Regions from separate parts of the Bacillus sp. LR_5 genome, predicted to be linked through region 1. Evidence: riboswitches for the same ligand, from Rfam matches in the RefSeq annotation. Region 1 holds a riboswitch; each other region holds the start of a gene.
What was found. Region 1 has a riboswitch for lysine ahead of RAC86_RS15415 (amino acid permease). Riboswitches for the same ligand answer to the same signal wherever they lie in the genome.
Positions count from the first base shown of each region.

Region 2: another riboswitch for lysine. It lies ahead of RAC86_RS18235 (amino acid permease); the one in region 1 lies ahead of RAC86_RS15415 (amino acid permease).
Region 3: another riboswitch for lysine. It lies ahead of RAC86_RS18460 (aspartate kinase); the one in region 1 lies ahead of RAC86_RS15415 (amino acid permease).
Region 4: another riboswitch for lysine. It lies ahead of RAC86_RS33980 (aspartate kinase); the one in region 1 lies ahead of RAC86_RS15415 (amino acid permease).

Region 1 covers NZ_JAVAXX010000066.1:2,863-8,500, forward strand. The annotation lists gene RAC86_RS15405 (FecCD family ABC transporter permease) at 1-105, opposite strand, end outside; gene RAC86_RS15410 (iron-hydroxamate ABC transporter substrate-binding protein) at 312-1,259, shown strand; gene RAC86_RS15415 (amino acid permease) at 1,546-2,955, opposite strand; lysine riboswitch at 3,059-3,238, opposite strand; gene sspJ (small acid-soluble spore protein SspJ) at 3,355-3,495, opposite strand; gene RAC86_RS15425 (metal-dependent hydrolase) at 3,662-4,144, shown strand; gene RAC86_RS15430 (LTA synthase family protein) at 4,246-5,638, shown strand, end outside.
Region 2 covers NZ_JAVAXX010000090.1:3,650-9,287, reverse strand. The annotation lists gene RAC86_RS18255 (substrate-binding domain-containing protein) at 1-224, shown strand, start outside; gene RAC86_RS18250 (LTA synthase family protein) at 251-2,104, opposite strand; gene RAC86_RS18245 (metal-dependent hydrolase) at 2,204-2,686, opposite strand; gene sspJ (small acid-soluble spore protein SspJ) at 2,855-2,995, shown strand; lysine riboswitch at 3,114-3,293, shown strand; gene RAC86_RS18235 (amino acid permease) at 3,399-4,808, shown strand; gene RAC86_RS18230 (iron-hydroxamate ABC transporter substrate-binding protein) at 5,167-5,638, opposite strand, start outside.
Region 3 covers NZ_JAVAXX010000092.1:1,585-7,222, forward strand. The annotation lists gene sdhA (succinate dehydrogenase flavoprotein subunit) at 1-1,474, opposite strand, end outside; gene sdhC (succinate dehydrogenase cytochrome B558) at 1,508-2,116, opposite strand; gene RAC86_RS18455 (YslB family protein) at 2,408-2,854, shown strand; gene RAC86_RS18460 (aspartate kinase) at 2,898-4,127, opposite strand; lysine riboswitch at 4,253-4,432, opposite strand; gene uvrC (excinuclease ABC subunit UvrC) at 4,497-5,638, opposite strand, start outside.
Region 4 covers NZ_JAVAXX010000341.1:479-5,919, forward strand. The annotation lists gene abfB (alpha-L-arabinofuranosidase AbfB) at 1-1,159, shown strand, start outside; gene trxA (thioredoxin) at 1,482-1,796, shown strand; gene uvrC (excinuclease ABC subunit UvrC) at 1,932-3,704, shown strand; lysine riboswitch at 3,769-3,948, shown strand; gene RAC86_RS33980 (aspartate kinase) at 4,074-5,300, shown strand; partial or broken gene RAC86_RS33985 (YslB family protein) at 5,344-5,441, opposite strand, start outside.

The sequences.
Region 1 (5,638 bases):
GCAAAGCAGGCATAGACCTGCAATAAGGACGATAATCGCGCCATATGTCCTTGACGTCCATTGGATTTTTTCTGATGCAGTCCGTATATTTTTATGTTGACTCAACTGCCGTACTTCCTTTCTGTTACTGATAATGATTATCAATTGCTGTTTCAGTATATCACTTTTTTCAGCTGATTTAATAGAGTGTTTTGAACAAAAATGAAAATGCATTTGCAAAAATATCGTGTCAACCGGCACTTGCAGTGGTATAATCACAGATGATAATGATTCTCTTTTTCATCTATTTTTTTAGAAAGAAGGTATGAGATATGACCCATATATACAAGAAACTCGGAGCCGCGTTTTTTGCCCTGTTATTGATTGCAGCGCTGGCAGCCTGCGGGAATAACTCAGAAAGCAAAGGTTCTGCCTCTGATTCAAAAGGCGCAGAAACCTTTACATACAAGGCTGAAAACGGAAATGTAAAAATCCCGAAGCATCCTAAACGGGTGGTTGTCATGGCAGACGGCTATTACGGCTACTTCAAAACACTCGGCATCAACGTTGTCGGTGCGCCTGAGAATGTATTTAAAAACCCTTACTACAAAGGAAAAACCGACGGCGTTGAAAACATCGGAGACGGCACTTCGGTTGAAAAGGTAATTGATTTGAACCCTGACCTGATTATCGTCTGGACAACACAGGGCGCTGATATTAAAAAGCTTGAAAAAATTGCGCCAACTGTCGCAGTAAAATACGATAAGCTCGACAACATTGAACAACTGAAAGAATTTGCAAAAATGACGGGAACTGAAGATAAAGCTGAAAAATGGCTGGCCAAGTGGGATAAAAAAGTTGCGGCCGCTAAAACAAAAATCAAAAAAGCGGTCGGTGACAAAACCATTTCCATTATGCAAACGAACGGAAAAGACATTTACGTATTCGGTAAAGACTTTGGAAGAGGCGGAAGCATCATTTACAAAGACCTCGGCCTGCAGGCTACAAAGCTGACAAAAGAAAAAGCCATTGACCAGGGGCCAGGTTATACAAGTATTTCATTAGAGAAGCTCCCTGATTTCGCCGGAGATTACATTTTCGCGGGCCCATGGCAATCAGGCGGTGATGATGGCGGCGTTTTTGAAAGCTCCATTTGGAAGAACCTGAATGCCGTTAAAAATGGCCATGTATACAAGATGGATCCGATTGGCTTCTATTTCACAGACCCGATTTCATTAGAAGGACAACTGAAGTATATTACGGAAAGCTTGACTAAATAAACAAAAGAGCCGCCTGCCCGCGGCTCTTTTGCTTATTTATAAGGAACGGCTCAATTTGAATCATATCGGATATTTTCTTTGAGCCATTCATATTAAGCTGCATCCTCAACACGATCAGTTTTTTTATGCTGGAGAGACTGAAAAACGTTTTTTGCATATTCGATTGTGCCTTAAGGTTTTTCTTTCGATTTCAGCTTTCCTGTCAGCTAGGTTAACGAACGGATTCCTAACAGGAGAAATTGTGATTTTATAAAAAAGACACCTGAGCAAATCAGGTGTCTTTTCATTATGCTTGTTTTTCTTTCTGGAACTTTTTACTCACAAATGGATAAACGATCAAGCCGACAAAGAATAAACCGATGCCGAGGATAAATGTCGTTAAATCTGCTGTGCCTGTTACGATAACAAACACGGAGTATGCACACGCCAGTATCGCGATCAATCCGTCTCTTACACGGGAGCCTTTCAGCTGGTCATACGTTTCACCTTTGATGACTACCTTCAAGCTGTAGATTGCAGATACCAGATACGGAATTAAATATGCAAGTGTAGCCGCTGTCGTTAAAAATGTAAATGCGTCACTTATTGTCCGGGAAATAACCGAGAAAATGAAGACCTGTGACATGACGTTTGTAATAATAAGTGCAATGACCGGACTTCCCTTTTTATTCGTTTTTGCAAAAAATGCCGGGAAATCTCCTGCTTTAGCGGCTTGGTATGGCACCTCAGAGCCAAGCAAAATCCAGCCGAGCATCGTTCCGAATAAACAAAGGATAGCCAAAAGCGCCATAATCACGCTTCCCGCGTTTCCAACAATCGCATAGAGTACATCAACAAATGGTTTTTCAGAGCCGACAAGCTTATCATGCGGCAGAACACCCATCGTAATTAAAGTCACAATAATATATATGCTCAAGGCAATCAGCAAGCCGGTAATTGTCGCACGTTTCACATCACGCTGAGAGCGCGCACGGCCGGACAGGATCACCGCGGATTCAATTCCGACAAACGCCCACAGTGTAGAAATCGCGGCGTTATGAACCTGGCCGCCAATTCCAATGCTTGTGCCGTTTTCTCCTTGAACCGGGAAATAAAAATGACCGAATAATGTCGTTTGAAACACAAATAAACCGGCAACGATAAAGAAGACAAAACCTAATACTTTAGAAAGCGTTGTGACAAAGTTTAATTTACTTGCGCCGTTAATGCTGGCAACAAGAATCGCGTGCGTTCCCCATAACAAGATCGTACATACGGCAAACGTCAGTAATTGGCCGAGTGTCACCTCTTGCCCGCCGATCGAAAACATCTCACGTTTATCAACCAAGATCGGGAAGAACGAAGTCAAGTAACCGGCGAGACTTGTGATGATCGCCACGTTACTGATCCAGCTCGCCACCCAGTAGCCCCACACCATTGTGAAACCGGCAGCGTTGCCTTTTTTCGGGTCAGAAAACAGCGCTCTTGCATAACTTTGCGGTCCCGCTGTCAGTTCAGGCTTGCGAATGGACAAGTGTCCGAACACAAGTGCAATCATCAGCACGCCGGCACCTGTCAAAAGCCAGGCGGACGTAGCTCCAAACGGACTCGCAATTGAAGCAAGCGAGCTCGGCAAGGAGAAAATTCCTGATCCAACCATATTTCCAACGACAAACGCCGTTAATAACCAAAAACCCCATTTTTTTGTCTGTTCCATTCCAGTACCTCCATGATTCTTTGTACGGACCAGACCCCGAGATCATATAAACGCAAAAAAAGCCTGAACAAAAGTCCATGCTTAAAGAAACACACACCCTTGATCTCCGGATAGCCCTCCGCGAAAAAGCACGCGGCAGTCCTGCACTTATTCAGATACAGTCCCAGCATAGAGAAGGATCGGCTTTCTCCACACTTCGGCGCTGATGCCTTTTACACATGTTTAACAGCTCCTGTCAGCCTGGCATGTGTGACTTATCATCCGCGCAACCTCTACCTCACTGAGAAAGAGTGAGGATTTAATTATTCAGTTACTCCCAGAAGGTTATCAAAGAAAGGATGATCTGTCAAAGGGAACAGATGGAAAATACGGATAGAGCCAAGCCCTATCCGCATGTGATTATCGATTATTTTTCTTTTTTTGCACAGCTTCTTGAAGCGGATCATCTTTTAGAGCTGAACCAGCATCTTCAAGAGCTCCTTGGATTACGTTTTTTTCTTTTTCGGAACGTTTTCCTTTATCTTTATTAAAGAAACCCATTCGTATCACCTCTTTTAAAAAATAGGTACATGTTTAAGATGCCTCTTTCCTGAAAAATTATGCGGGATATTTTTTATCGTCCAAAGTCCTGTTGATCAAACATACATTCTCTTGATATATTTGTAATTCAGAGATTTTTTGCAAAAGATAAAAGGAGAAGCGGCAAATGACAGGAAAAACACACATCATGGGAGGCATCGCTTCTTGTACGGCAGCGGCTTATTATTATGGATTTGATCCAGTGCTTATGGCTGCGTCAGGCGCGGTTGGAGCATTAATACCCGATATCTGCCACACACAAAGCAAAATCGGGAGAAAATTTCCTATTTTATCGAAAGTGGTCAGCTCCGTTTTTGGCCATCGTACATTTACACACAGCTTGCTGTTTATGCTCATCATGTTTTTTATCACTTCTACATACATTCCAGATAAAAACATATCAGCCGGCCTGATGATCGGAATGGCGAGCCACTTGATTCTTGACGCTTGGACGGTGAACGGAATCAAATTATTATTCCCTTCAACGATCCGCGTTCGGCTTCCATTATATATGAAGACAGGCAGTTTTTCTGAGCAGCTCGTGCTAGCCGGCCTGACCCTTGCTTCATGTTACTACTTTTATATGCTGTTTCATGGGCGCATGTTTTAAACACATGAGTGCTGAGACTTGTCTGAACCGGCTGTTTTTAGTAGGTTTTACTTAAGAAGCATTTCATGCAGATGATCAAGAAAACGTGAGGAGTCATATTGATGAAAGGAACCTTTTTTCACAATCAGCGGTTTTTATGTTTTTCGATCTTATTTATGTGGATCAAAACGTATGTGATATATAAACTCGGCTTTGATTTGCAAATCGATACTCTGTTGGAGGAGCTAATGCTGCTGGTCAACCCGCTCAGCTTTATTCTTCCTTTATTCGGTATCGGCCTGCTTCTAAAAGAAAACAAGCAGCGGGCCTTTTTGCTGATTGCCAATTTGGTTCTGACTGTTATCTTGATCTCTAATACGATTTTTTACGGCTTTTATATCGATTTTATTACCATTCCGGTTTTATTTCAGGCCAGCAACATGAGCGATATGGGCAGCAGTGTAAAAGAACTGTTCCATCCTCTGTTTATCGCCCTGTTTGTGGATTTGGTTTTTCTGCTGCTGTTCGCCAGAAAAACCAAACACCCACAGACAAAAGCCGCTCCCCGCACGATCAAACGGTACTATGCAGCTTCCTGCGGCATGCTTTTATGCACGCTGGCACTTGCAGAAGTACAGCAGCCGAAGCTTTTGGCACATTCTTTTGACCGAGAAATGCTAGTCAAAAGCATCGGCCTGTTTCAGTTCCATATTTACGATACAATTTCTCAGACTGTTAATATCAGCGCGAAAGCTTTTGCCGATGAAGACAGTATAACTGCCATTAAAAACTACACAGAGGCTGATTACAGCAAGCCTGATCAAAGCAAATTCGGTCTTGCAAAGGGGCGCAATGTCATCTTTGTAACACTTGAATCGACCCAAAGCTTTGTTCTGAATGAAAAAGTAAATGGAAAAGAAATTACCCCATTTATGAATGATCTCATTAAAAAAAGCTATTCCTTTGATCATTTCTATCAGCAAACAGAACAAGGAAAAACATCAGATTCAGAATTTATCGTCGCTAACTCACTGTATCCTTCCCTTAGCGGCGCCGTCTTTTTCACGAAAAGCGACCATCAATTTCATACGATGTATAAATCGCTGAAGCAGCACGATTATTATTCAGCCGTCTTTCATGCTAACCATAAAACATTTTGGAACAGAGATGTCATGTACGATACATTTGGCATTGACCGCTTTTTTGATGTTGATGATTTTCATGTCACTCCCGGGACATCGACAAGCTGGGGCTTAAAAGACAAAGAATTTTTAGAGCAGTCCGCCGAAAAGCTGAAAAGCCTGCCGCAGCCGTTCTACAGCAGTTTTATCACGTTAACGAATCATTTTCCGTTTGAGATTGATGAAAAGGATCAGCTGATAGATGAATTCGATTCAAGCAGTGATCTGTTAAACCGCTATGTGACCACGGTTCGCTATGAGGATGAGGCATTAAAGCATTTTATCAAAAAACTGAAGGACGAAGGCTTATACGAAAATTCGATGATCGTATTTA
Region 2 (5,638 bases), on a different contig from region 1:
GACAGGCTGACGCAGGAATCGGGGCGCAGCACGCGGCACATATGGGCAGTGTTGATTTTATCCCGCTTATCGACGAACAATATGATATCGTCGTTTTGAAAAAACATGAGCAGCTGCTGAAGGCTGTGAAGGAGATCTTGAATTCTGAGGAATACAAGGCGAATCTGTCCCATTTAAACGGCTATCACACAAAGCTGACCGGTAAAGTAATGTTTGAAACGTAAAAAATCCCTCTGTACAGAGGGATTTTTTATTCATAAAAACGGAGCAGGTCGCCGTTTAAGATTTTATCAGAAAAAGACAGCTCTTCGTTTGCTTTCTCCTTATAAGGGAGGCACGCATTCTGATCTTCCAGCGCTTCACCTGTTTTTTGGCTGTAGCACGTGTTTTTCGTGTATACATAGTCGTTCGTTATAAAACTGCCGTTTCTCAGCACGGCGAATGGGGTGCGGTCATCTGACAGCAAATCGTTGCCGAATTGAATATCGCCCTTTGTTTCAATGCCTAGCAAATGCATCAGTGTCGGCCTGACGTCGACCTGCCCTCCGGCGTCAGAGATGGTTTCCGGCTTTTGATCGGTAATTCCCGGGATATGTATAATAAACGGTACCCGCTGGAGCTGAACGTTGTCATACGGCGTGATTTCATCTTTCCCTAAAAACTCAGCCATCGCATCGTTATGGGCTTCTGAAATCCCGTAATGATCTCCCATAAACACGATCATCGAATTTTCGTATAAGCCCTCGTTCTTCAGTTTTTTGATAAAATGCTTCAATGCCTCATCTTCATAGCGAACCGTTGTCACATAACGGTTTAGCAGGTCGCTGCTTGAATCATATTCATCAATCAGCTGATCCTTTTCATCAATCTCAAACGGAAAATGATTCGTTAATGTGATGAAACTGCTGTAGAACGGCTGCGGCAGGCTTTTCAGCTTTCCGGCTGACTGCTCTAAAAATTCCTTATCCTTTAAGCCCCAGCTTGTTGATGTTCCGGGAGTGACATGGAAGTCATCAACATCAAAAAAGCGGTCAATCCCAAATGTATCGTACATCACATTTCGGTTCCAAAATGTTTTATGATTGGCGTGAAAGACGGCTGAATAATAATCATGTTGTTTCAGCGATTTGTACATCGTATGAAATTGATGGTCGCTTTTCGTGAAAAAGACGGCGCCGCTAAGGGAAGGATACAGCGAGTTAGCGACGATGAATTCTGAATCAGATGTTTTGCCTTGTTCGGTTTGCTGATAGAAATGATCAAAGTAATAGCTTTTTTTGATGAAATCATTCATAAACGGGGTAATTTCTTTTCCATTTACCTTTTCATTCAGAACAAAGCTTTGGGTCGATTCAAGCGTCACAAAGATGACGTTGCGCCCCTTTGCCAGCCCGAACTTGCTTTGGTCAGGCTTGCTGTAATCAGCCTCTGTGTAGTTTTTAATGGCAGTCATGCTGTCTTCATCTGCAAATGCTTTCGCGCTTATATTCACAGTCTGAGATATCGTATCGTAGATATGAAATTGAAACAGACCGATGCTTTTGACGAGCATTTCCCGGTCAAAGGAATGTGCCAAAAGCCTCGGCTGCTGTACTTCTGCAAGTGCCAGGGTGCATAAAATCATGCCGCAGGAAGCTGCATAGTACCGTTTGACCGTGCGGGATGCGGCTTTTGTCTGCGAGTGTTTCTCTTTTCGGGCAGGCAGCAGAAGAAAAACCAAATCCGCAAACAGGGCGATAAACAGAGGGTTGAACAGTTCTTTTACACTGCTGCCCATATCGCTCATGTTACTGGCCTGAAACAAAACCGGGATGGTAATAAAATCGATATAAAAGCCGTAAAAAATCGTGTTGGAAATCAAGATTACAGTCAGAACCAAATTGGCAATCAGCAAAAAGACCCGCTGCTTATTTTCTTTCAGAAGCAGGCCGATCCCGAATAAAGGAAGGATAAAGCTGAGCGGGTTGATCAGCAACATCAGCTCCTCCAACAGAGAATCGATCTGCAAATCAAAGCCGAGTTTATAGATCGCATACGTTTTGATCCACATGAATACGATCGAAATACATAAAAACCGCTGATTGTGAAAAAAGGTTCCTTTCATTAATATGACTCCTCACGTTTTCTTGATCATCTGCATGAAATGCTTCTTATGTAAAACCTACTAAAAACAGCCCGTTCAGACAAGTGTCAGCACTCACGTTTAAAACATGCGTCCATGAAACAGCATATAAAAGTAGTAACATGAAGCAATTGTCAGCCCGGCTAACACGAGCTGCTCGGAAAAACTGCCTGTCTTCATATATAGTGGGAGCCGCACGCGGATCGTTGAAGGGAATAATAATTTGATTCCGTTCACCGTCCAAGCGTCAAGAATCAAATGGCTCGCCATTCCGATCATCAGTCCGGTTGATATGTTTTTATCTGGAATATATGTGCCTGTGATAAAAAACATGATGAGCAGAAACAGCAGGCTGTGCGTAAAGGTTCGGTGGCCAAAAACGGAGCTGACCACTTTCGATAAAATAGGAAATCTTCTCCCGATTTTGCTTTGCGTGTGGCAGATATCGGGTATCAATGCCCCAACCGCGCCTGACGCAGCCATAAGCACTGGATCAAATCCATAATAATAAGCCACTGCCGTACAAGAAGCGATGCCTCCCATGATGTGTGTTTTTCCTGTCATTTCCCGCTTCTCCTTTTATCTTTTGCAAAAAATCTCTGAATTACAAATATATCAAGAGAATGTATGTTTGATCAACAGGACTTTGTACGATAAAAAATTTCCCGCATAATTTCTCAAGGAAAAAGGCATCTTAAACATGTACCTATTTTCTATAAAGAGGTGATACGAATGGGTTTCTTTAATAAAGATAAAGGAAAACGTTCTGATAAAGAAAAAAACGTAATCCAGGGAGCTCTTGAAGATGCCGGTTCAGCTCTAAAAGATGATCCACTTCAAGAAGCTGTGCAAAAAAAGAAAAATAATCGATAAACCACAGTGCGGATAGGGCTTGTCTCTATCCGTATTTTCCATCTGTTCCCTTTGACAGATCATCCTTTCTTTGATAACCTTCTGGGAGTAACTGAATATTTAAATCCTCACTCTTTCTCAGTGAGGTAGAGGTTGCGCGGATGATGAGTCACACATGCTAGGCTGACAGGAGCTGTTAAACATGTGTAAAAGGCATCAGCGCCGAAGTGTGGAGAAAGCCGATCCTTCTCTATGCTGGGACTGTATCTGAATAAGTGCAGGACTGCCGCGTGCTTTTTCGCGGAGGGCTATCCGGAGATCAAGGGTGTGTGTTTCTTTAAGCATGGACTTTTGTTCAGGCTTTTTTTGCGTTTTATATGATCTCGGGGTCTGGTCCGTACAAAGAATCATTGGAGGTACTGGAATGGAACAGACGAAAAAATGGGGTTTTTGGTTATTAACGGCGTTTGTCGTTGGAAATATGGTTGGATCAGGAATTTTCTCCCTGCCGAGTTCGCTTGCTACGATCGCAAGTCCGCTTGGCGCTACGTCCGCCTGGCTTTTGACAGGTGCCGGCGTGCTAATGATTGCGCTTGTCTTCGGGCACTTGTCCATTCGCAAGCCTGAGCTGACAGCGGGACCGCAAAGTTATGCGAGAGCGCTGTTTTCTGATCCGAAGAAAGGGAACGCTGCCGGATTCACAATGGTGTGGGGCTACTGGGTGGCGAGCTGGATCAGTAACGTGGCGATTATTACAAGTCTTGCCGGTTACTTGACTTCGTTCTTCCCGATCTTGGTTGATAAACGTGAAATGTTTTCAATCGGCGGGCAAGAGGTGACACTCGGCCAATTGCTGACGTTTGCTGTATGTACAATCTTGCTATGGGGAACGCACACAATTCTTGTTGCAAGCATTAACGGTGCAAGTAAATTAAACTTTATCACAACGTTTTCGAAAGTATTAGGTTTTGTCTTCTTTATCGTTGCCGGATTGTTTGTATTTCAAACGACATTATTCGATCATTTTTATTTTCCAATTCAAGGCGAAAACGGCACAAGCATCGGAATTGGCGGCCAGGTTCACAACGCCGCAATTTCTACTCTTTGGGCGTTTGTCGGAATTGAATCAGCGGTTATCCTGTCCGGACGCGCGCGTTCTCAGCGTGATGTAAAACGTGCGACAATTACCGGATTGCTGATTGCATTGAGCATTTATATTATTGTGACTTTAATTACGATGGGCGTTCTGCCGCATGATAAGCTTGTCGGCTCTGAAAAACCGTTCGTTGATGTGCTGTATGCGATTGTCGGGAACGCGGGAAGCGTGATCATGGCCCTATTGGCGATTCTTTGCTTATTCGGAACGATGCTCGGCTGGATTTTGCTTGGCTCTGAGGTTCCTTACCAAGCTGCTAAAGCAGGAGATTTTCCGGCATTCTTTGCGAAAACGAATAAAAAGGGAAGTCCGATTAATGCGCTGATTATTACAAATGTGATGTCACAGGTCTTCATTTTCTCTGTTATTTCCCGGACAATAAGTGACGCATTTACGTTTTTAACGACAGCGGCAACACTTGCGTATTTAATTCCGTATTTGGTATCAGCGATTTACAGCTTGAAGCTTGTCATCAAAGGTGAAACATATGACCAGCTAAAAGGCTCCCGCGTAAAAGACGGATTGATTGCGATTTTAGCGTGCGCATACTCATTGTTTGTGATTGTAACAGGCACAGCGGATTTAACGACATTTATTCTCGGCATCGGTTTATTCTTTGTCGGGTTGATCGTTTATCCATTTGTGGTTAAAAAGTTCCAGAAAGAAAAACAAGCATAAACAAAAGACACCTGATTTTCAGGTGTCTTTTTTATCGAAATGCAATTTCTCCTGTTAGTAATCCGATCGTTAAAATAGCTGACAGGAAAGCTGAAATAGAGAGAAAAACCTTTGCGGATAATCGCATATGCAAAAACCGTTTTTTCAGTCTCTCCAGGAAACTAAACACGACTAACACTATGATGAATACCAAGAGCACATGATAAAAAGGTTTTCCGATATAGAGCCTGTTAAAAAAACTGATCGCGATGATCATGCAGCTAAATATGAATTGCGCAAGAAAATATCCGATATGGTTCAAAATGAGCCGCTCCTTTTAATGGATGGAAAAAGAGCCGCAGGCAGGCGGCTCTTTTGTTTATTTTGTTAAGCTTTCCGTAATAAACTTCAGCTGGCCCTCTAATGAAATCGGGTCTGTAAAATAGAAGCCAATTGGGTCAATCTTATAGACATGGTCATTTTTAACGGCGCTTAGGTTCTTCCAGATGGAGCTGTCAAAAACGCCGCCATCATCACCGCCTGATTGCCATGGTCCTGCGAAAATATAATCTCCGGCGAAGTCAGGGAGCTTCTCTAATGAAATACTTGTATATCCAGGACCCTGGTCAATGGCTTTTTCTTTTGTCAGCTTTGTAGCCTGCAGGCCGAGATCTTTGTAAATAATGCTTCCGCCTCTTCCAAAATCTTTACCGAATACGTAAATGTCTTTTCCATTCGTTTGCATAATGGAAATTGTTTTGTCACCGACGGCTTTTTTGATTTTTGTTTTAGCTGCCGCAACTTTGTTATCCCACTCAGCCAGCCATTTTTCCGCTTTATCTTCAGTTCCC
Region 3 (5,638 bases), on a different contig from region 1:
TGATGTTGATCTTTTTAAATCGCTCCATTAATTCCTGAATTTTGTCATCCGTTTTCAAAAGCTTGTCGTTATGGCGGACAACTGTGACGTTCGCCGTCATCCACTCACCAAGCTCTTTGTGAAGAACATAGGCATTTTCGGTTCCGTCCATACTCATAATCTCAGCCCATTTTTCTTCTTCTTTTTTAACGTGAGCGTCAAATAAAGATGAGGACATGTCTTCTGCTGAAGATTCTAAGCCGTTTACATATTTCACCGCATTCGGTCCGGCCACCATTCCTCCGTAAATCGCGGAGAGCAGAGAGTTTGCCCCCAAGCGGTTGCCGCCGTGCATAGAGTAATCACATTCCCCGGCTGCAAACAGTCCCGGGATGTTTGTCATTTGATCGTAATCCACCCATAAACCGCCCATTGAATAATGGACCGCCGGGAAGATTTTCATCGGAAGCTTCCGCGGGTCGTCTCCCATGAATTTCTCATAAATCTCAATGATGCCGCCAAGCTTGATATCAAGCTCTTTCGGATCTTTATGAGACAGATCGAGATACACCATGTTTTCGCCGTTAATGCCGAGCTTCTGGTTGACGCATACATCAAATATTTCGCGTGTCGCAATATCACGCGGCACCAGGTTTCCATAAGCCGGATATTTTTCCTCTAAGAAATACCACGGCTTACCGTCTTTATATGTCCACACGCGACCGCCTTCACCGCGCGCTGATTCACTCATCAGTCTTAGTTTGTCATCGCCCGGTATGGCTGTCGGGTGGATTTGAATGAATTCTCCGTTTGCATAATACGCTCCCTGCTGATAAACGATCGACGCAGCAGACCCTGTATTAATCATGGAGTTAGTCGATTTCCCAAAAATGATTCCCGGTCCGCCCGTCGCCATGATGACAGCGTCTGAACGGAAGGATTCAATTTGCATGTTTGTCAGGTTTTGCGCAACAATTCCGCGGCAGGTTCTGTCATCATCTAATACAGCGCCAAGGAATTCCCAGCCTTCGTATTTTGTAACCAGACCCGCAACTTCGTATCTGCGCACTTGCTCGTCCAGTGCGTAAAGCAGCTGCTGTCCCGTCGTCGCACCCGCATAAGCTGTTCTGTGGTGCTGTGTACCCCCGAATCGGCGGAAATCAAGCAGCCCTTCAGGCGTCCGGTTAAACATGACGCCCATCCGGTCTAATAAGTGGATGATAGAAGGCGCCGCTTCACACATCGCTTTAACCGGCGGCTGGTTTGCAAGAAAGTCTCCTCCGTATACAGTGTCATCAAAATGTTCCCACGGAGAGTCACCTTCCCCTTTTGTATTGACCGCTCCGTTTATGCCGCCTTGCGCACAAACCGAATGAGAACGTTTGACAGGAACGATGGAAAACAGCTTAACCGCCATTCCTGATTCCGCTGCTTTAATTGTCGCCATGAGGCCGGCAAGACCCCCGCCGACTACGATAATGCTTGATTGACTCATGATAGCCCCTCTCCCTCTAGTAATCTAGTACTCTTAAACAAATGCAAAAATCGCTTTTAAGCCTACGTAAGACAGTGCAACAAAAATAATCAGCGTAACGTAAGTCGAAATTCTTTGAGAACGAGGCGTTACCGTGATGCCCCATGTAACAGCGAAAGACCATAAACCGTTCGAGAAGTGGAAAATTGTTGATAAAACACCGACAATGTAAAAGCCAAGCATAGCCGGAGAGCTCAAAATATTCGCCATCATGTCGAAATTGACCTCAGCGCCCATTTGTGCGGCAATACGGGTTTCCCACACGTGCCAGCTCACGAAAATGAGGGTGATGATACCGGTTACACGCTGCAGGACGAAGAGCCAGTTTCTCATATAGCTGTATTGACCTGCGTTATTTTTTGCAGTAAACGCTATGTACACACCATAAACTGCATGATAAATTAATGGTAAGAAGATAATAAAAATTTCCAAGGCATACCTGAAAGGCAGACTATCCATAAAATGAGCAGCACTATTGAATGCTTCAGCGCCCCTTGCGGCAAACTGGTTGACGACTAAATGCTGAATGAGAAAGATGCCGACCGGTATGACGCCAAGCAAGGAATGCAATCTTCGAAAATAAAACTCTCTGTTCCCAGACATTACTTTACCCCCTGTTTGATAAGTGCGAAATGTGCTAAATCTCTTCCCCCACTTCTTTCAATTGTAAGCACTTTATTAAGATTTATTGACAATTTCATTTTACTCCTCCCTCAAAAGGGCGTCAAGAAAACGCGTACATAAATTATAATTTTCCGAATTGAATAGTTGATTTAAAAATTTTATTTTATCAATATATGTTTCTGTTTAATTTTTCATAAGAATTATAGGATCATTCTGTAATCCTCCCCCCTGTTTGGGCTATAATATACCAAGGAGAGAGGGGAGACAGATATGAAGTCTAAATTTGAAGCATCTATTGACAACCTAAAAGAAATTGAAATGAATGCCTATGCCTACGAACTAATACGAGAGATCGTTCTCCCAGATATGCTTGGCCAAGATTACTCTTCCATGATGTATTGGGCTGGGAAACATCTCGCCCGTAAGTTTCCTCTTGAATCATGGGAGGAATTTCCGGCCTTCTTTGAAGAAGCGGGCTGGGGAACCCTCACCAACGTAAGCGCTAAAAAACAGGAGCTTGAATTTGAACTTGAAGGGCCGATCGTTTCCAACCGGCTTAAACATCAGAAAGAACCATGCTTTCAGCTGGAGGCTGGTTTTATTGCTGAACAAATTCAATTGATGAATGACCAGATTGCCGAATCATATGAACAAGTGAAAAAGAGAGCCGATAAGGTGGTTCTGACTGTGAAATGGGATATGAAAGACCCAGTGTAATCAAAAAGGCGGTGACTATATAGTCCCGCCTTTTTGATTGTCATTACACAGCTGAAGGGTGTTTTGAAAGCTCAAATGCATCGTGCAGCGCTTCAACTGCTTTCACCATGTCATTTTCACTTACGACTGTTGATACTTTGATTTCAGATGTGCTGACCATTTTGATTAAAATGTTTTTTTCCGCCAGTACAGCAAACATTTCAGCTGCTACACCAGGATTTGAGGCCATGCCGGATCCAACAATGGATACTTTAGCCAATTTGCTTTCTGTCTCGATTTTCTCGAATTCAAGCGCGTCTTTATACTCTTCAAGCACCGCAACGGTTTGGTCTGCGTCTTCTGTTTTAACTGAGAAGGAAATTCCGGTCTGATGGTCTCCGGCCTGCGTTTGGATAATGATATCGACGTTAATGTTTCTTTTGGCAAGTGTTGTAAAGATAGTAGACAGGGTTGTCAGGCCGCTAGTCAGACCGTAAATGGTTACTCTTGTGATTTGATCTTCGAACGCAATGCCTCTGACAATTAAATTTTGCTCCATGGATGATTCCTCCTCAATTAATGTTCCCGCTTCTGTTTCTGTACTTGAACGCACTTCTAACGGCACTTGGTAATTTTTCGCGAATTCAACGGCTCTCGGATGAAGAACGCCGGCGCCCAAATTGGCAAGCTCAAGCATTTCATCGTATGAGATGCCGGCAAGTTTTCTCGCTGATTTCACATAGCGCGGATCGGTTGTAAACACTCCGGGCACGTCCGTGTATATGTCACATTTATCCGCTTTTAATGCGGCAGCCAAAGCGACTGCTGTTGTGTCTGAACCGCCCCGGCCCAATGTCGTGATTTCGCAATCCTCTGCCATGCCTTGGAATCCTGCCACAATGACAATCTTTCCTTGCTCAAGCTGGTCTGCTAAAACCGAAGTGTCGATATCTGTAATTCTGGCGTTTCCGTGAACGGCTTCCGTGCGGATTCCCGCCTGCCAGCCAGTATAGGACACAGCGTCATAGCCTTTTTCCTGCAGCGCCATTGAAAGCAGGGAAATGGTGACCTGCTCGCCCGTCGCCAGCAGCATATCCATTTCGCGTTTGCTCGGCTGGTCAGAAATTGCTTTTGCAAGGCCGACCAATTCGTCAGTGGATTTTCCCATAGCTGAAACGACAACAACGACTTGATGGCCCTTCTGCTTTTCTGAAATCGCGCGGTTTGCCGCATTTTGAATTTTTTCGACTGAGCCGACGGAAGTACCTCCGAATTTTTGTACAATAAGACCCATGTATTACCACCCTTTACATTTTGGTTCGTGCGGGTGAGGAGAAAGAGCGCTTTGTCCACAATAAAAAAAGCAATGAGAGGAATGCTCTCATTGCTTATCAATTAATCATCATAAATGATTATGAACAACGAGATAGCCCTCCAAGAAAATGATTTCTTGACAGCCCTACATTTATTCAATGCACGGCCAGCAAATAATACCGATGGGGTTTTATTTGCTTCGGCGACGCTCCCCTTTCAGCCTTTTTCACAGAATCCATCTTTCTCCAAAGGCTTACTCTTGAAGTTCGCACCTCTATCTTCACCATATAACACGATCTAACTATGAAATTAGTTCACATTTTATCAGATCTTTTTTAAAAGGACAACATTATTTTTGCAATTTGTCGTAAAGCAGCTGAGCAGCCGCTGCGGGAACACCCGCTTTTTGGATGTCCTCAAGGCTTGCTTCCTTCATTTTTTTAACCGAACCGAAATGCTTTAACAGCATTTTCTTTCTTTTCTCTCCGATACCCGGGATGTCGTCCAATACGGATTGAAACGCGCTTTTTCCGCGGATTTGCCTGTGAAAACTGATCGCAAAACGGTGCACCTCGTCCTGAATGCGCTGCAGGAGATAAAATTCCTGACTGTTTCGTTCCAGATACACCGTCTCCAGCGGATCTCCGATTAATAAATTTGAAGTTCTGTGTTTTTCGTCTTTGGCTAAACCGGCGATCGGGATATCCAAGCCGAGTTCATTTTCAATGACATCCCTTGCAGCGTTGATCTGCCCTTTTCCTCCGTCAATGATGATCAGATCAGGCAGCGGCAGATTTTCGCGAAGCACTCTCGTATAGCGCCTCCTAACAACCTCTCTCATTGAGCCGTAATCATCCGGTCCCGTAACGGTTTTGATTTTATATTTGCGGTATTCCTTTTTGTTCGGTTTGCCGTCGATAAACACGATCATCGCGGAAACCGGGTTTGTCCCCTGTATGTTTGAGTTATCAAACGCTTCAATTCTGTGCGGGGTATAAATATTCAATGCTTCACCCAGTTTATGGACAGCCCCGATTGAGCGCTCCTCGTCCCGTTCGATTAAGGAGAATTTTTCTTTCAGCGCGATTTTCGCGTTTTTATGGGCCAGCATAAGCAGTTCTTTTTTCGAGCCTTTTTTCGGCTGGTGGACGTTTGTTTCCAGCAGCTGCTCAATCATGGATTGATCAACGCTGTCCGGAACTAAAATTTCCTTTGGAAGAAAGTGGTTGTTTTTTGAATAGAACTGCCCGATGAACGTAAGAAACTCTTCATCTGCTTCCTGATAGAGCGGAAACATGCTGACATCGCGCTCAATGAGCTTTCCTTGGCGGATAAAAAAGACCTGTACGCACATCCAGCCCTTATCATATGCGTACGCGAATACGTCACGGTCGACTAGATCGTTCATCGTCATTTTTTGTTTTTCCATCGTTGATTCAATATGGGCGATTTGGTCACGAAGCTCTTTTGCCCGTTCAAACTCAAGATTCT
Region 4 (5,441 bases), on a different contig from region 1:
GATGCTTTGCGAGCTGCTTGAATGCGAGCCATATATTTGCGGCAATGTCGGAAGCGGAACCGTTCAGGAAATGTCGGAGTGGATTGAGTATATGACATTTGAAGAAGGCACGCCGATGTCAGACTGGAGAAAGCAAAATGGAAGAGAAGAGCCTTGGAAGCTGAAATATTTCGGCGTGGGCAATGAAAACTGGGGCTGCGGCGGCAACATGCATCCCGAATACTACGCAGATCTGTACCGGCGTTTTCAGACTTATGTCCGCAATTACAGCGGGAATGACATTTATAAAATTGCAGGCGGCGCAAATGTGGATGATTTTAATTGGACGGACGTGCTTATGAAAAAAGCCGCTGGCCTGATGGACGGGTTGAGTCTTCATTATTACACGATTCCGGGGGATTTCTGGAAGGGCAAAGGATCAGCCACAGAATTCACGGAAGATGAATGGTTTATTACGATGAAAAAAGCCAAATACATCGATGAATTGATTCAAAAACACGGCACGATTATGGACCGGTACGATCCGGAGCAGCGGGTCGGACTGATTATTGATGAATGGGGCACGTGGTTTGATCCCGAGCCAGGCACGAATCCCGGTTTCTTATATCAGCAAAACACCATTCGTGATGCACTGGTGGCGGCTTCTCATTTCCACATTTTCCATCAGCATTGCCGCCGGGTGCAAATGGCCAACATCGCCCAAACAGTAAATGTTCTTCAAGCGATGATTTTGACTGAGGGAGAGCGGATGCTTTTGACACCGACGTACCATGTATTCAATATGTTTAAGGTGCACCAGGACGCTTCTCTTTTAGCCACAGAGACAATGTCTGCCGACTATGAATGGAACGGTGAAACGCTTCCGCAAATCAGCATTTCAGCGTCGAAACAAGCTGAAGGCGATATCAATATCACAATTTGCAACATCGATCACCAAAACAAAGCGGAGGCGGAAATCGAGCTGAGGGGCCTACACAAGGCAGCGGACCATTCCGGAGTCATTCTTACGGCAGAAAAAATGAATGCGCATAACACGTTTGACGATCCTCATCATGTCAAACCGGAATCCTTCAGGCAATACACGCTCAGCAAAAACAAACTGAAAGTAAAACTCCCGCCAATGTCAGTCGTCTTACTTACGCTGCGTGCTGATTCTTAATCGCGCAAGAGCGCCGGAGCTTCATGCCGGCGCTCTTTTTCAGGTTTTAAAACAGCTCCGGCAGGGCATGGTAAAGTACATGACAGTGAAGAGGAGATGTGATCTTATGCTTCGTACCATTTTAATGATTATTGGGGCAATTGTAGTGATCGGGGCCATTATCAGATTTGTGTTTTAAAAAAAGAGCATATCCCATTCAACCATATAAAAATGAGTAAACCGGCTGTGATCAGGAAAAAATAATTTGTAAGCATTAAAATAGCGTGAACGAATGGGAGATGCTATACTAAAAATCATCATTTCACATTGGAGGAATTCAATAATGGCTATCGTAAAAGCAACTGATCAATCTTTCTCAGCTGAAACAAGCGAAGGCGTCGTACTGGCAGACTTCTGGGCTCCTTGGTGCGGACCTTGTAAAATGATTGCACCTGTTCTTGAAGAATTGGATCAAGAAATGGGAGACAAACTGAAAATCGTAAAAATCGATGTAGACGAAAACCAAGAAACTGCCGGAAAATACGGTGTTATGAGCATCCCGACTCTTCTTGTGTTAAAAGACGGCGAAGTAGTTGAAACTTCAGTCGGCTTCAAACCAAAAGAAGCGCTTCAAGAGCTTGTAAACAAACATCTTTAATTTTCCGCTGCTTACATGCCAGAGCGATTCCGATTGAGGGATCGCTTTTTTTATTCGCCAATTGTGAACCATAGAGAAAAACAAACGTTCGTGTTAAACTGGAAATAAAGGATTAAACATAAGGAAGGGTAACATATGAACAAACAACTGAAAGAAAAACTCGCCCTCCTTCCTGATCAACCGGGTTGTTATCTCATGAAGGACCGGCAGCAGACTGTGATCTACGTAGGGAAAGCAAAAGTGCTGAAAAACAGAGTGCGCTCCTACTTCACCGGTTCTCACGACGCGAAAACCCAAAGGCTTGTGACGGAAATCGAGGATTTTGAATATATCGTGACGTCCTCCAATCTTGAAGCGCTTATTTTAGAAATGAATCTGATCAAAAAGCATGATCCGAAATACAACGTCATGCTCAAAGACGACAAAACCTATCCTTTCATAAAACTCACCCATGAACGCCACCCAAGGCTGATTGTCACACGCAATGTCAAAAAAGACAAAGGGCGCTATTTCGGGCCGTATCCGAATGTACAGGCAGCAAGGGAAACAAAAAAACTGCTCGACCGTCTGTATCCTCTCAGAAAATGCTCCAAGCTCCCGGACAGAGTGTGCCTTTACTATCATCTGGGCCAATGCCTCGCTCCGTGTGTAAAGGATATTTCCGAAGAGACGAACAGAGAGCTGGTTGAAAGCATTACACGTTTCTTAAGGGGCGGCTATAATGAGGTCAAAAAAGAGCTTGAAGAGAAAATGCATGAAGCTGCTGAGAATCTTGAGTTTGAACGAGCAAAAGAGCTTCGTGACCAAATGGCCCATATTGAATCAACGATGGAAAAACAAAAAATGACGATGAACGATCTAGTCGACCGTGATGTGTTCGCGTACGCGTACGATAAGGGCTGGATGTGCGTGCAGGTCTTTTTCATCCGCCAAGGAAAGCTCATTGAACGCGATGTCAGCATGTTCCCGCTTTATCAGGAAGCAGATGAAGAGTTCCTCACGTTCATCGGGCAGTTCTATTCAAAAAACAACCACTTCCTTCCGAAGGAGATTTTAGTTCCGGACAGCGTAGATCAATCCATGATCGAGCAGCTGCTGGAAACAAACGTTCACCAGCCGAAAAAAGGCCCGAAAAAAGAACTGCTCATGCTTGCCCATAAAAATGCAAAAATCGCATTGAAAGAAAAATTCTCTTTAATCGAACGGGACGAGGAGCGTTCAATCGGGGCAGTGCAGAAACTAGGTGAGGCATTAAATATTTATACGCCGCACAGAATTGAAGCGTTTGATAACTCAAATATACAGGGGACAAACCCGGTTTCCGCGATGATTGTGTTTATCGATGGCAAACCATACAAAAAGGAATACCGCAAATATAAAATCAAAACTGTTACAGGGCCGGATGATTACGGTTCTATGAGAGAGGTTGTCAGAAGACGCTATACGAGAGTGCTTCGTGAGAATCTGCCGCTGCCCGATCTGATTATCATTGACGGAGGAAAAGGGCAGATCAACGCAGCAAGGGATGTCATTGAAAATGAACTCGGCTTGGATATCCCGATCGCCGGTCTAGCGAAAGATGAAAAACACAGAACCTCAAATTTACTGATCGGTGAGCCGCTGGAGGTAGTGTATCTGGAACGAAACAGCCAGGAATTTTACCTCCTGCAGCGCATTCAAGACGAGGTGCACCGTTTTGCAATCAGTTTTCACAGGCAAATCCGCGGAAAAAGCGCGTTTCAATCCGTTTTGGACGACATCCCGGGTATCGGAGAGAAAAGAAAGAAAATGCTGTTAAAGCATTTCGGTTCCGTTAAAAAAATGAAGGAAGCAAGCCTTGAGGACATCAAAAAAGCCGGTGTTCCCACAGCGGCGGCTCAGCTCCTTTACGACAAATTGCAAAAATAATGTTGTCCTTTTAAATAAGATCTGATAAAATGTGAACTAATTTCATAGTTAGATCGTGTTATATGGTGAAGATAGAGGTGCGAACTTCAAGAGTATGCCTTTGGAGAAAGATGGATTCTGTGAAAAAGGCTGAAAGGGGAGCGTCGCCGAAGCAAGTAAAACCCCATCGGTATTATTTGCTGGCCGTGCATTGAATAAATGTAAGGCTGTCAAGAAATCATTTTCTTGGAGGGCTATCTCGTTGTTCATAATCATTTATGATGATTAATTGATAAGCAATGAGAGTATTCCTCTCATTGCTTTTTTTATTGTGGACAAAGCGCTCTTTCTCCTCACCCGCACGAACCAAAATGTAAAGGGTGGTAATACATGGGTCTTATTGTACAAAAATTCGGAGGCACTTCCGTCGGCTCAGTCGAAAAAATTCAAAATGCGGCAAACCGCGCAATTGCAGAAAAACAGAAAGGCCATCAAGTCGTTGTCGTCGTTTCAGCAATGGGAAAATCCACTGACGAATTGGTCAGCCTTGCAAAAGCTATTTCTGACCAGCCGAGCAAACGCGAAATGGATATGCTGCTGGCGACAGGCGAGCAGGTCACGATTTCACTCCTTTCAATGGCATTGCAGGAAAAAGGCTATGACGCTGTGTCTTATACTGGCTGGCAGGCGGGAATCCGTACGGAGGCCATTCACGGAAACGCCAGAATTACAGATATCGACACTTCGGTTTTAGCAGACCAGCTTGAAAAAGGAAAAATTGTCATTGTTGCAGGCTTCCAAGGCATGACAGAGGATTGTGAAATTACGACATTGGGCCGGGGCGGTTCAGATACAACAGCAGTTGCTTTGGCTGCCGCTTTAAAAGCTGATAAATGTGACATATACACAGACGTGCCAGGTGTGTTTACAACCGATCCGCGCTATGTGAAATCAGCGAGAAAACTTGCGGGCATCTCATACGATGAAATGCTTGAGCTTGCCAATTTAGGCGCCGGCGTTCTTCATCCGAGAGCAGTTGAGTTCGCGAAAAATTACCAAGTGCCGTTAGAAGTGCGTTCAAGTACAGAAACCGAAGCGGGAACATTAATTGAGGAGGAATCATCCATGGAACAGAATTTAATTGTCAGAGGCATTGCATTTGAAGATCAAATCACAAGAGTAACCATTTACGGGCTGACTAGCGGCCTGACAACTTTGTCTACTATTTTTACGACACTTGCCAAAAGAAACATAAACGTGGATATCATTATCCAAACGCAGGCCGAGGACAAGACTGGAATTTCCTTCTCTGTCAAAACAGAAGATGCAGACCAAACCGTTGCGGTGCTTGAAGAGTATAAAGACGCGCTGGAATTTGAGAAAATCGAGACAGAAAGCAAATTGGCTAAAGTATCCATTGTTGGATCCGGCATGGTCTCAAATCCCGGTGTAGCGGCTGAAATGTTTGCTGTACTGGCGCAAAAAAACATTTTAATCAAAATGGTCAGCACATCTGAAATCAAAGTGTCAACAGTCGTAAGCGAAAATGACATGGTGAAAGCAGTCGAGTCGCTTCACGATGCATTTGAGCTTTCAAAACACCCTTCAGCTGTGTAATGACAATCAAAAAGGCGGGACTATGCAGTCACCGCCTTTTTGATTACACTGGGTCTTTCATATCCCATTTCACAGTCAGAACCACTTTATCGGCTCTCTTTTTCACTTGTTCATATGATTCGGCAATCTGATCATTCATCA